Regions from separate parts of the Desulfosporosinus sp. genome, predicted to be linked through region 1. Evidence: predicted binding sites of a transcription regulator. Region 1 holds the regulator's gene; the other holds the start of a gene.
The links. Region 1 encodes HrcA, which represses chaperone genes, less so after heat shock. Its sites were predicted from a motif close to TGTTAGCACTCNNNNNNNNNGAGTGCTAACA; they were not measured.
Positions count from the first base shown of each region.

Region 1 (6,758 bases):
ATGGGGGAGATATTTCCCGTAAGCGTAAACTTCTAGAGAAGCAAAAAGCAGGTAAGAAGCGTATGAAGCAAGTGGGTAGTGTGGAAATTCCGCAAGACGCTTTTATGGCGGTATTGAAGATCGAGGATTAACCTGATCCGTATTTTTATAAACAAGAAAGAGTTGTAAGCGAATGCCATCCTTATACGTTCACGTCCCCTTTTGCAGGCAAAAATGTGATTACTGTGCTTTTTATTCCCACTCGTTGGTGGAATCCCCTAGGGATCTTATCTCACTGTATTTCGAGGGTTTAGAAGTCGAGATGGCTAAAAGGCAAAAAGATGCCCCTCAAGGGGTATCTTCTCTTTTTATTGGAGGTGGAACCCCTACAGTCCTAAATGTGAACGACTTAGAGCGTCTACTGGCCATGATTCATCAGTATTTCCCCATAGTACTTGGGGCTGAGCAAACCATGGAAGGGAATCCTGGGACCCTTACCTATGAAAAAATCAAGCTCATACGAAGTCTTGGTATCAACCGATTTTCTTTAGGAGTTCAGTCGTTTAATGATCATTTGCTAGGCACTGTGGGGCGTATTCATACTGCTGGGCAAGCGCGTGAAGCAATTGGGGGATTGAGAAACGCAGGATTTAAAAACCTTAATTTAGATTTGATGTTTGGGTTACCTGCCCAGGATATGGCCCTGTGGCAGGCGTCTGTGGAAGAGGCTTTATCCTATTCGCCGGAACACCTTTCCCTCTATGGCTTAATGCTAGAAGAAGGAACGCCGCTTTACGAACGATACTCTGCCCCTTCTTCCGCTAGGGGATTTAAACTAGGTAACAATATTCCTCGGCTTCCGGATGAGGATCAACAGGCCATGATGTATGAATGGGCTGTGAAACGGTTAAGGCAAGGGGGATATAGACAGTATGAAACCTCTAACTTTGCGCGCCCTGGCTTTGAATGTCAGCATAACTTAGGCTATTGGCGAGGAAAGGATTACTTAGGCATTGGTCCCGGTGGAGTATCTTGTTTAAATAGGGTGCGTTGGAAAAACATTGAGGAAGTATCTACTTATCATAACCTCTTGAGGAAAGAGCAAAGCCCTCTCGATGAGTCCGGTCAAGAAGTTCTATCCTTGCGCGAGTGTATGGCAGAGCGCATGATTCTGGGCTTACGTCTTGAGGAGGGGGTTCATCTCAAAGCCTTTGAACATGATTTTGGAGCGGATCTTAGGGATATTTATAGAGATGTTTTGGAACGCTATAATCATCAGGATGTTTTTGTGGTTAAGGGGGATTACTTTCGCTTAAATCCCAAATATTCTTTTATAGCTAACTCTATCTTACAAGAATTTGTTTAAGGACGTAGCAGTGAAATCCCTCCCGACTTTTGCGTGTAGAATTGGGAGTTTTAGTATTAGATAACACAGTTTTCAACGCGTCATCTAAAGAGAAGAATTATCTTAAAATGATTCTTGACAAAGGGAAAATGACGTGGTAATGTGAAGACATCAACTGTTAGCACTCATCAAGGTAGAGTGCTAACAACAAAAAAACCCGATCATTATCGTGTGTGTGTTTAGTATCTAACAGGGGGATCAGTTAAGAAAGCGGGGGAGCATGTATGCAAATGGATGAACGCAAACGCAAAATATTACGAGCGATAGTTCAAGATTATATTGCTACCGCTGAACCGATTGGTTCTCGAACAATTGCACGTAAGTTCGATTTAGGAGTATCCTCAGCTACGATTCGCAATGAGATGGCGGATTTAGAGGAGTTAGGATTTATTGAGCAACCGCATACATCTGCAGGCCGTATACCTTCGGACGCAGGGTATCGATATTTTGTAGATTGTCTAATGGATCCTCAAGCACTTAATGCTGAGGAAATAGAAATTATCGAACGTGAGAGCGCAAAAAGAATCAACGAGCTTCAGGAAGTTATTACGCACACCAGCAAATTACTGTCTGAGCTAACAAATCTGACGAGTCTTGTTCTCGGACCGCATAAAGGGAAGAGTACCTTTGGGAAAATGCATTTTCTACCCTATCAACCGGGTCAGGTGATTATGGTCATCGTCAAAGAAAATGGCGTGGTAGAAAATCATATTATTGATGTCGGAGAGAATCTTACGGCGGAAGAGTTGCAGCATGTGGCCGGGGTCTTTAACCAAAAAATGCGGGGATATTCCATTAGTCAGGTCAAACGCAGCCTTTTGCATGAAATATATAGTGAACTATCGAGGCAGAGACTTTTAATTGATAATGCGTTAGATATGTTACGAGCTATTTTAGATGATAACGAGGAAAAGGATCGTATTTATCTTGGGGGAACCCTAAATATGCTTAATCAGCCTGAATTTAGAGATTTAAGCAAGGTTAAAACCTTATTCAAAGTCTTCGAAGAAAATGAACCCTTGAAAAAACTAATAACCCCCCGCCAAGAGGGACTAAATGTCACTATCGGTGGAGAAAATATATTGAAGGAATTTCAAGATTGCAGCGTGATATCCGCGACGTATAAAGTCAATGGCTTAACAATCGGGGCGGTGGGCGTACTTGGGCCGACCCGTATGGATTACGCCAAAGTCATAGCCATTGTCGACTTTATGACTCGAAGTTTGACGGAAGTTTTGACGAGACGTAGGCGGTGACGGTAGTTTGCGAGGGCTGGAGTGAGGTTTGAGCGAGGGCTGAAGTGAAGTCTGAGCGAGGGCTGGAGTGAAATTGCTCCGCTCACCACGGCGCCGTCGCTATCGATCTTGATTCCGAGGCGGGCTTTGGCAAACCTCTGGGTAATACCTGAAGTGAACCAGTGCCACGCTGGCGCCTCGAAATCTAAGCTCGATTGACGCGACTCTGCCTAAAGGTTCGCTGCGCAAGTTCACTCCAGCCTGGCTTGGGGTCGACGGGGGCTGGGAACGACGGGATTGGAACGGCTGGGGAATATGGGGAAGGTGTTGAATTGCTTCGCTCTCAACACTGTGCTCAACAGTAAGTTGAGATTAATTCCTTGAAATTTTTCTGTGCGTTGAAGCTTTGCTTGGCAATAGTTTAAAGATGCGGTGACTGAGCCTTTTGGTTCATTCTATATAAATAGTGATTAAGTGCGAGAGGTGATTATGCATGGCGCGAATGAGAGAAGAAACTCTCAGAGGCCGAGAGCTTAAGGATGAGGGTCAAGTGGAGGATACGCAAGAGCGTGACCTAGAGAATCCTCCGGGTGAAGATACTCTGGATAGCAATGATATGAGTTCTTTAGAAAAAATTATGACGCTGGAGGCTGAGCTTACTCAAGCTAAAGCAAAAGCGGATGAGCACTACAATCATGTATTAAGATTACAGGCAGAGTTTGATAACTACAGAAAACGAACGCAGAAGGAAAAGACAGAGATCATTAAACATTCAACTGAGCGTCTTGTTGCGGAGTTACTTCCTGTTTTGGACAATTTTGAACGGGCTGCCAGCTCGGCTCAATCAAACCCCGATTTTAATGCTTTTTCACAAGGTGTAGACATGATTTATCGTCAATTACAAACGGCACTTGGCAAGGAAGGGCTTAAGCCGATAGAAGCTGTGGGTCAGCCTTTTGACCCCAACCTTCATGATGCGGTGCTTCGAGTGGAGTCAGATGACCATTCCGAGAATACTGTCGTGGAAGAACTTCAAAAAGGGTACTACCTTAAAGAGAAAGTTCTTCGTCCTAGTATGGTTAAAGTTTCAAACTAGTTAAGTTAAAGGAGGAAGATTATAATGGGTAAAATTATTGGTATTGACTTAGGTACAACAAACTCTTGTGTTTCAGTTATGGAGGGTGGAGAAGCTGTTGTCATCCCTAATGCGGAGGGGAATCGTACAACTCCATCTGTCGTAGGTTTTTCAAAAACTGGTGAGCGATTAGTCGGACAGGTAGCTAAACGTCAATCTGTTTCGAATCCAGACAAAACTGTAAGTTCCATTAAACGTCATATGGGCTCAGATCACAAAGTAAAGATTGAAGATAAGACATATAGCCCACAAGAGATTTCTGCCATGGTTCTTCAAAAGCTTAAAACAGATGCAGAAGCTTATATTGGGCAGCCGGTTACCCAAGCGGTTATTACGGTTCCTGCATATTTTACAGATGCTCAACGCCAAGCAACCAAAGATGCTGGTTCAATTGCCGGACTTGAGGTTTTAAGGATTATTAACGAGCCTACTGCTGCGGCACTTGCCTATGGTCTCGATAAAAAAGATGATTCAACAGTTTTAGTGTTTGACCTGGGTGGCGGTACCTTTGACGTTTCAATTCTGGAATTGAGCCAAGGTATGGTAGAAGTTAAAGCTACCAGTGGAAATAACAATTTGGGCGGCGACGATTTTGACCAACGCCTAATTGATTATATGGTAGCAGAATACAAGAAAAGCCATGGAGCAGATCTTTCTAAAGACCGAGTTGCTCTTCAGCGTTTAAAAGAAGCTGCCGAAAAAGCTAAGATTGAGCTTTCCGGCGTGACAAATTCTAATGTTAATCTGCCGTTTATCACCATGACGGAAGAGGGACCACAACACTTAGACATGAATATTTCTCGCGCAAAATTTGAGGAAATCACCTCTGACCTTGTGGAAGCTACAGTTGGCCCTACACGTCAAGCGATTGAGGATGCTAAACTCTCTTGGAATCAAATTGATCAAATCATTTTAGTCGGTGGATCTACCCGTATCCCTGCGGTGGTAGAAGCTATTAAGAAAGTAAGCGGTAAAGACCCACATAAAGGAGTTAACCCGGATGAAGTAGTAGCTATGGGAGCTGCTATTCAAGGGGGCGTACTCAGTGGCGAAGTTAAGGATATGATCTTGTTGGATGTTACTCCCCTGTCCTTGGGGATTGAAACCCTAGGTGGAGTATTTACCCGGATCATTGATCGTAACACGACAATTCCGACAACGAAATCTCAAACCTTCTCAACTGCTGCGGATAATCAAACCTCTGTCGACATTCATGTCCTCCAAGGAGAACGTGAAATGGCAAGTTATAATAAGACCTTGGGACGTTTCCAACTGTCAGGAATTCCTCCTGCACCCCGCGGTGTTCCACAAATCGAAGTAAAATTTGATATTGATGCCAATGGTATTGTTCACGTCTCCGCAAAAGATGTGGCTACTGGAAATGAACAAAAAGTAACCATTACTTCATCTACGGGTCTATCCAAAGAAGATATTGAGAAGATGAAGCAAGATGCTGAAGCTCATGCAGAGGAAGATAAGAAACACAGAGAGCTTATTGATGCTAAGAACGCAGCAGATTCGATTGGTTATCAAACCGAGAAAACCTTGAAGGAATTCGAAGGTAAAGGTGACGCTGCAGAAGTCGAAAGTATCAAAAAGGCGCTAGAAGATCTTAAGACAGCGGCCGCTGGGGATAGCGTTGAAGAGATCAATGCGAAAACTGAGGCCTTGAATAAAGTTCTCCATCCTTATATTGAAAAAATGTATCAGCAACAAGCTGCTCAAGATCCAAATGCAGGGGCTGGAGCACAACCTGGAGCTGAACAAGCTAAAAAAGAGGATGATGTCGTAGATGCTGAGTTCACTGAAGTGAAGAAGGATCAGTAATAAGCGAGGGTTAGGGTCGATGGGGTGGGCTGGAGCGAAATTGCTCCGCTCACCACGGCGCCGTCGCTATCGAGCTTCATTACGAGGTGAGCTTTGGCAAACCTCTGGGTTGTTCTGAATGTGAACCAGTGCCACGCTGGCACCTCGTAATGTAAGCTCTATTGACGCGACTCTGCCTAAAGGTTCACTGCGCAAGTTCGCTCCAGCCTGGCTGGGGGAGACGGGGGCTGGGAACGATGAGAGTTGGACTGACGAGAGTTGGAATCCCTCTGGAGGAAGTTGAATTGCTTCGCTCTCAACTTGAGTTGAGTTAACTCAACTCGATAGCGCCTCGGCTTGTGAAAGACGGTATGTAAGAAGATTTTTAGAGATATTCTTTAGAGATAATTTTAAGGGCACAAAGCTTTTTAAGCCTTTGTGCCTGCATTTGTTTGTAGAAAACTATTAAAAATTCCATTTAAATGGATATTTCCTTGTGCTTCAGGCTGAAGGGTCATATAATACTATAGGACTTTACTGTCTGAGTGGATGGGTAAGCAGGAGTGTGGAGGAAAATAATGAAACGCGATAACTATGAAGTGCTCGGGGTCGAGCGAAATGCTAGTGAGCAGGAGATTAAAAAGGCATATAGAAAGTTAGCCCGCCAATATCATCCGGATGTGAACCCGGGAAATAAGGAAGCGGAAGAAAAGTTTAAGGAAGTTACGGATGCCTATGATGTTTTGAGCGACCCGCAGAAGAGGGCGCGTTATGACCAGTTTGGGCATGAAGATCCTGGCATGGGGGGCATGGGTGGCTTTGGAGATGCTGGCGGTTTCGGTGACATTTTTGATATGTTCTTTGGTGGAGGCGGCGGGCAACGGCGTGGCGGTCCACAACGGGGCTCGGATTTACGCTATGCTATGACCTTGAATTTTGAAGAGGCGGTATTTGGTGTAGACAAAGAGATCCAGATTCCTCGTGATGAAACTTGTATGGATTGTCAAGGTTCTGGAGCTGCGCCGGGTACGCACCCTACGACTTGTTCCCAATGTCATGGCAGTGGGCAAGTTAAGGTCACGCAGCGGACGCCTTTTGGTCAGATCCAAACGGCAAGAACTTGTCCAACCTGTCAAGGAGAAGGTCGTACAGTCAGTAGTCCTTGCTCAACTTGTCACGGACAAGGGAAGGTACGTAA
Region 1 covers NZ_JABZFS010000015.1:78,965-85,722, forward strand. Annotated here, with positions in the region: gene lepA (translation elongation factor 4) at 1-131, shown strand, start outside; gene hemW (radical SAM family heme chaperone HemW) at 173-1,345, shown strand; gene hrcA (heat-inducible transcriptional repressor HrcA) at 1,609-2,640, shown strand; gene grpE (nucleotide exchange factor GrpE) at 3,113-3,715, shown strand; gene dnaK (molecular chaperone DnaK) at 3,740-5,581, shown strand; gene dnaJ (molecular chaperone DnaJ) at 6,139-6,758, shown strand, end outside.

Region 2 (6,758 bases), on a different contig from region 1:
GCGGAGTCGTTCGAGTTGGAGATGATATAGAGGTGATTGATTGATGCTTCGCGTAGGAGTTATTACGGCAAGTGATAAGGGTTCACGCGGTGAAAGGGAGGATCTATCCGGTCCAACCCTTGCCAAGCTGGTTGAAGAAATTGACGGTCAGGTTGTGGAGTATGTGGTACTCCCTGACGACCAAGAATCCCTAGAGAAAACTATGCGACTTTGGGCTGATGAACTGAACCTAGATCTAATCTTGACGACGGGTGGGACTGGCTTTTCATTGCGAGATGTAACACCCGAGGCAACCCTAGCTGTAGCAGATCGTATGGTTCCGGGTATTGCTGAAGTGATGAGGATGGAAAGCCTTAAAGTAACTCCCAAGGCCATGTTAAGCAGAGCGGTGGCAGTCCTAAGAAAGCGAACCCTAATCATAAATATGCCAGGTAGTGTTAAAGCAGTTCGGGAATGCTTTGCAGCAATTGCTCCGGCAATCCCCCATGGAATTCAGATTCTTAAAGGGGAAGCAAGTGAATGTGGTTCAACACTTCAGCATCCGTAATCACCGGAATGATGAAAGAGAGATTGGCAATTGCCGATCTCTCTTTCTAACAATAAGCGTGTAGAGTTAAATTTTTGCTACCACAGGGTCAAGGGAATTAGAGTTATTACAATTCGGTGGCGGTTGCTGATTCTCCTTTCTCCTTAGCCTGAAATAATTATATTAAAATTACTGTTCTAAAAGGGGTTTAAGTTCATGGCTTGTCACGTCTGTCCATAATCTTACGTAGAATATGGTATATTAGTGGCTTGTGAGGTGAACAGTATTGAAAGCCATAGCGTTTGTGGACTACGAGAATATTTGGACCAGTTTATTAGAGCGTGGGTACGAATTAAAGCCCGAGCAGTTGGTAAGGTTTTTGCATCTCTATACAGAACGATCTAATGTAGAATTATTAGCTATCTATCTTTACGCTAACTTTGACCGTGAAGAGTTCTGGAGAACTCAAACTACCTTCGAGAAAACGAACGTCTTTACCCGACATGTATTTGGAAAAAATAATTATGCTAGTACAGAACTTCGCCGAAATGCTGCAGATCTAGAATTGATGCTCGAAGCTCAGGAAATCTTGCTAACCAGAGCCTCAACCTTCGATGTGTTTTTATTGCTTACAGGGGATGGAGATTTTCTTTCGTTACTAAGAAAAGTAAGAGCCTGGGGAAAAGACGTCAAGGTGATTGGGGTATCTGGAAGTATTAATCATTCACTACACCCTTATAGTGAAGAGGAAGATAATCTTTTACAATGGATTCTCCACGAAAAAAAAGAAGTAGAGTATCATCCTGAAGGGGACTTAGAACAAGCAATTCGGATTTTAGGGACACTCCAAATTCGTTTACCCTATGTTGCATCAACAAAGGCTAGGGCAACATTGACCGAATTTCTGGGATGTTCTACTTTACAAGCTAAGGAATTTATTAGGTTTGCTCTGAAAGAAGATATCCTAACTGAGAAGGAGCATGCCGACCCGAATTTAAAAATTGGTAAGACTAAAATATACCTTCTTAATTTAAAAAATCTTCAAGTTCAAAAGGCTTTAGGGAGTCTTTATGAGGAAGTTTCACAACGACAAATAAAATTGATTTCAGAATGAAACCATGCATAGAAGGCAGTTAATCTGGCAATTATAGTGTTTAGACGATATGGAGATGCGCTTGGGGAGAGGGGGTTCAGAATATTTAATATCTAATGGACGAAATATTGAGAAATTGATTGATTTTTACAGTAAATACGGCTTAAACCCCTGTATTTAAGCTATTTGGGGGGTTGCTTTCCCGCAACCCCTTGCATATTATTATAGATATATTGTTAGCACTCAATAGAGTCGAGTGCTAACAATATCAAATAAAAAGAAAAACATAGGAGGGACTTTTCTTCATGAACATTAAACCTCTCGCAGATCGGGTAATTATTAAAGCACTCCCGATGGAAGAAAAAACAAAGAGCGGTATTATTATGCCGGATACCGCTAAAGAAAAACCACAAGAAGGCGAAGTTGTCGCTGCAGGTCCTGGAAAAGTGGAAAAAGGTGAACGCATCGCGCTAGAGGTAAAAGTAGGGGACCGTGTAATTTATTCCAAATATGCAGGAACCGAAGTTAAATATGATGGTGAAGAGTACTTAATTCTGAAAGAAACCGATATTTTAGCCATCATTGGCTAGTGCAATAAGACTTAGACGAATTTTTAAGGAGTGAATATACGTTGGCAAAGCAAATTATTTTTAATCAAGATGCACGTCATGCTTTAGAACGCGGTGTTAATGCTCTCGCTGAAGCTGTTCGCGTAACTTTAGGACCCAAAGGACGTAATGTCGTACTAGACAAGAAATTTGGATCCCCTCTAATCACCAACGATGGTGTAACAATTGCTCGTGATATTGAATTGGAAGATCCTTTTGAAAATATGGGAGCACAACTTGTTAAAGAGGTTGCCACAAAAACTAACGATGTAGCTGGTGACGGTACAACGACTGCTACTGTTTTAGCACAAGCTATTATTCGTGAAGGACTAAAGAATGTTGCTGCGGGCGCTAACCCAATGGGCATTAAACGTGGAATTGAGCAAGCAGTGGAAGTCGTTGTTGCAGATATCAAAGCTAATGCTAAGCTCGTTGAAACAAGTGAAGCTATTGCTCAAGTTGCTTCTATCTCTGCTAGCGACAAAAACATTGGTGATTTGATTGCTCAGGCCATGGAAAAAGTTGGAAAAGATGGCGTTATCACGGTTGAAGAAGCTAAAGGTATGACGACTGAACTTCAAGTGGTTGAAGGAATGCAATTTGACCGCGGTTATATCTCCGCTTATATGATCACAGATACCGAGAAAATGGAAGCCGTACTAAATGACCCTTACATCCTAATTACTGATAAGAAGATTAGTGCAATTCAAGATGTTCTACCTGTACTAGAGAAAGTTGTACAAGCTGGTCGTCAATTACTGATTATTGCTGAAGATATTGACGGGGAAGCTATGGCTACTCTTGTTCTCAACAAATTACGCGGAACCTTTGTCTGCGTTGCAGTTAAAGCTCCTGGCTTTGGAGATCGTCGTAAAGCAATGCTCGAAGATATTGCTGTACTAACAGGTGGAACAGTTATTACTGAAGATTTGGGACTCAAGTTAGAAAACACGACTATTGAAATGCTGGGACGTTCGCGTCAAGTTCGTGTAACCAAAGAAGAAACCACACTTGTAGAAGGATCTGGAAACACCGAAGACATTAAGAAGCGTGTTGAAGCAATTAAACGTCAAATCGAAGAAACCACCTCTGACTTTGATCGTGAAAAACTCCAAGAGCGTTTAGCAAAATTAGCAGGTGGAGTTGCAGTTATCCAAGTTGGTGCTGCTACCGAAACTGAAATGAAGGAGAAGAAACTCCGCATTGAAGATGCTTTAGCTGCTACTCGTGCTGCGGTTGAAGAAGGTATCGTATCTGGTGGAGGTACAACTCTCATTGACGCTATTCAAGCCTTAGATGCACTGAATTTAGTTGGGGATGAGGCTACTGGTGTAAGTATTGTTCGCAGAGCCCTCGAAGAGCCACTTCGTCAAATCGCTAATAATGCCGGACATGAAGGTTCCGTCGTTGTTGGTAAAGTTCGTGAATCCGGCGCCAGAGGAATTGGCTTCAATGCAGTAACCGAAGTCTATGAAGACATGATTGCTGCTGGTATTGTTGACCCAGCTAAAGTTACTCGTTCAGCTCTGCAAAACGCAGGTTCAATTGCTGCTATGCTCTTGACCACGGAATGCTTAGTCTCTGACCTACCAGCAAAAGATGGTGGAGCAGGCGCTATGCCAGGCGGAATGGGTGGCATGGGTGGAATGGGCGGCATGATGTAAGAGCCTGAAAGCCTCTCATAAAAAATTCTTGCGGAGTCCTCTCATGAGTTCACTGAACTTGTGAGGGGACTCTTTTTTTATGCACTAGGTAACGTGCATATTACGAAAGTTTTTTATGAAAGACGAACTTCTACCGGAGTCCCTATGGTTATCTCGTCTTCGGAGACAATAGAATCATAGGCTAGAATCGTTACTCCTTTTTTACTTGCAAGTTTTAATGCCTTTGCAAATTCCGGATCCCTGATCTCAAAGGGTGTAAAATATTTTACGCCCTTCATCTGGATGAGAAAGAAAATGAACCCGGCATAACCCTCTTCCACAGCTTTGATCATTTCATAAATATGCTTGGAGCCCCTCTGAGTAGGAGCATCGGGGAACATGGCTATGCCTTCAGTTTCAAGAGTTACACCTTTTACTTCTATAAAGCCTCTCCGTTCATTGGTTTCGAAGCACAAATCAAATCTAGAATTACCGTAAACAATTTCTTTAGATAGCTTTGTAATACCATCAATTTCCTTGATTCTCCCCTCCTTTATACCCTGATATACAACCGTATTGGGAACTTGTGAATCGATATTGATCAGAACATCTTCTTTGTATGCGGCAATAATTGAGTACTTTGTCTTCCGCTTCGTATTTTTTGCTTCTTCTAAAATCACGACAGTTCCTTCCTGTAGGATTTCTTTGCACCGCCCTGTATTTTTGACATGAACAATTTCTTCATTATTGTCTATTATCACATGAGCGATAAACCTATTAGGCCGTCTTAAAAATTTTGCAACTTTAACAGATGGGTACTTCAACGATTCACTCCCTTAATCTATAAGTCAGCCTTAAGCTTGACGAGCCACTTAGAAAATTCAATGGCAGTTATTCTTTCAGCTGTAATGCCATCGGACTTGCCAGAGGCTAAGAAAATAATTGGTTCTATCATAACTCTTGGGCGTAGGAGTGGGAATGTTATTTGGCCCTTAAGTTCTTCCGGAATCATCCCGGTATCCGTTACTCCGCCGGGAAGAAGCATATTGACTGTAATTCCATATGGACGAAGATCCTCTGCCATTATGTATGACAGTGACTCAGCTCCAGCTCGAGAAGGTCCATAGGGAATAAAGCCCTTACACCTCATGGTTTCATCATTCGTCGTAATGTTGATGATTTTTCCATATCCCTGCTCGATCATAAGTGGGGTAAATCCTCGGGCCACAAGAAAATATCCGGTGAGGTTTGTGTCAATTAAATTTCGAAATCCGTCAGGGGTCACCTGGAAAAATGGTTGTGGTTCTATCATGAATCGCTTATTTATCGTTTGCATACCAATTCCCGCGTTATTGACTAAAACATCAAGCTTCCCCCATGTTCTTTGTACCCATTTAACTGAATCCGCAATCGATGTTTCCGAGCGAACATCCAGAGGTAAACCGTAGGCATCTAAACCAGATAATTTTAGTCGTTTAACCTGATTATCCAATTTTACTCCTGGTTTTGAAGCTAAAGCAACCGTAGCCCCTACACGTAGAAGACCTTCCGCCATTGCAAGCCCAATGCCACTTGAGGAACCGGTTACAACTATATGTGTTCCCGATAAGTCAATTTTTGAATTTGATGATGTATTTGTTTCAGTCAATCTTACCTTCCTCCTCAAATTGAACTAATGTTAATCAAAGAAAAACGGGCACGATCAATCAGTTCTTGTGATCCATAAAAATGAAGGTACCGTCTACACCGTAAAGAGTGTACATGATCTATGGTTCCAGTAAATAGAGTGTTTTAATCTTGTTCTAGCTGAACCTTATGTCTATCTATTAAACGTATTTACATACTTGTCTTCGATTGTAACACAACAATGCCATTAACTCCTGAGTTAATGCCTTTCAATTATAAAAGTCGCTGAATTTGCCGTAAATCAAGGAGCAAGGAAGAAAGGATGATTGTTTTTTAAAAATCTTAGTAATCCTCCCGTATGGGCGGAATAGGGCAAGCTGATTTTACATACTAGTAGGGTAAGAACTCCGCCAGGGGGGCATGAGATGAAGAAAAGAGGACTATGGTTACTCATCGGAATCAGTATCGTGTTGATGGGGGTATTTCTAGGACGCTTTTTTTGGCAGCCAGAACCCACTGATTTAGTCACACACGGCTTAGAACGACTAAATGCAGCGACCTCTTTTCGCTACAGTTTAACCCAACATCAATGGGTCGAGGGAAAAGATCGCGTACTCACTCAGATTCTAGGAGAAAAGGACGGTGGGAACACACGAATCTTGGGTCAGTTGGTAGGGAGCGAAGTGGAAATGATCAAAATCGGAGATTCTACCTACAGCAAAGATCCGTTTAGCAAGAAGTGGATTCGTTTTGCTAATGCTCCAGCAGCCCAGGAAGTCTTTCTGGCGGAGCTCAACCCCTTATCTTCACTTCAGATGAAAGAACTTGGAGAGGTGATGCTTAGCGGTCAAGAGAAGGTAAATGGAGAAAAAACATGGGTGTGTCAATTAAAACCTAGTGTACAGAATCAAATGATGGAGGTATTTTGGACGGATTTCCAGTATACCCTTTATATTCGTAAGTCAGATAAAATGCTCGTTAAAGCGGCTATCGAAGCGAAGAATAAAGCTAAGTCCGATCCCATGACCATGACACTCGAGTTTAAAGATATCGGTAAGAAGATAAGTATTCAGGCACCGGACATCTAAAGACGTTTAACCCGTAGGGGCAATTTGCGAATTGCCCCTACCATGGTAGTATGAGGAGTAAGTGTACCTAATAATGGGTATGCTTACTCTTTTTTTTTGAATAATAACGTTTGAACTATAAAAGCATTTGCACAATGGACAAGCCTCTGGTATAGTTTTGGCATGAGTTTTTCA
Region 2 covers NZ_JABZFS010000062.1:71,430-78,187, forward strand. Annotated here, with positions in the region: gene HGJ98_RS13840 (MOSC domain-containing protein) at 1-44, shown strand, start outside; gene HGJ98_RS13845 (MogA/MoaB family molybdenum cofactor biosynthesis protein) at 44-547, shown strand; gene HGJ98_RS13850 (NYN domain-containing protein) at 813-1,640, shown strand; gene groES (co-chaperone GroES) at 1,925-2,209, shown strand; gene groL (chaperonin GroEL) at 2,251-3,891, shown strand; gene sfsA (DNA/RNA nuclease SfsA) at 4,005-4,694, opposite strand; gene HGJ98_RS13870 (SDR family NAD(P)-dependent oxidoreductase) at 4,712-5,518, opposite strand; gene HGJ98_RS13875 (hypothetical protein) at 5,922-6,584, shown strand.
Region 2: a site for HrcA is predicted at 1,854-1,884, ahead of groES (co-chaperone GroES). Genes of this name have one in related genera too.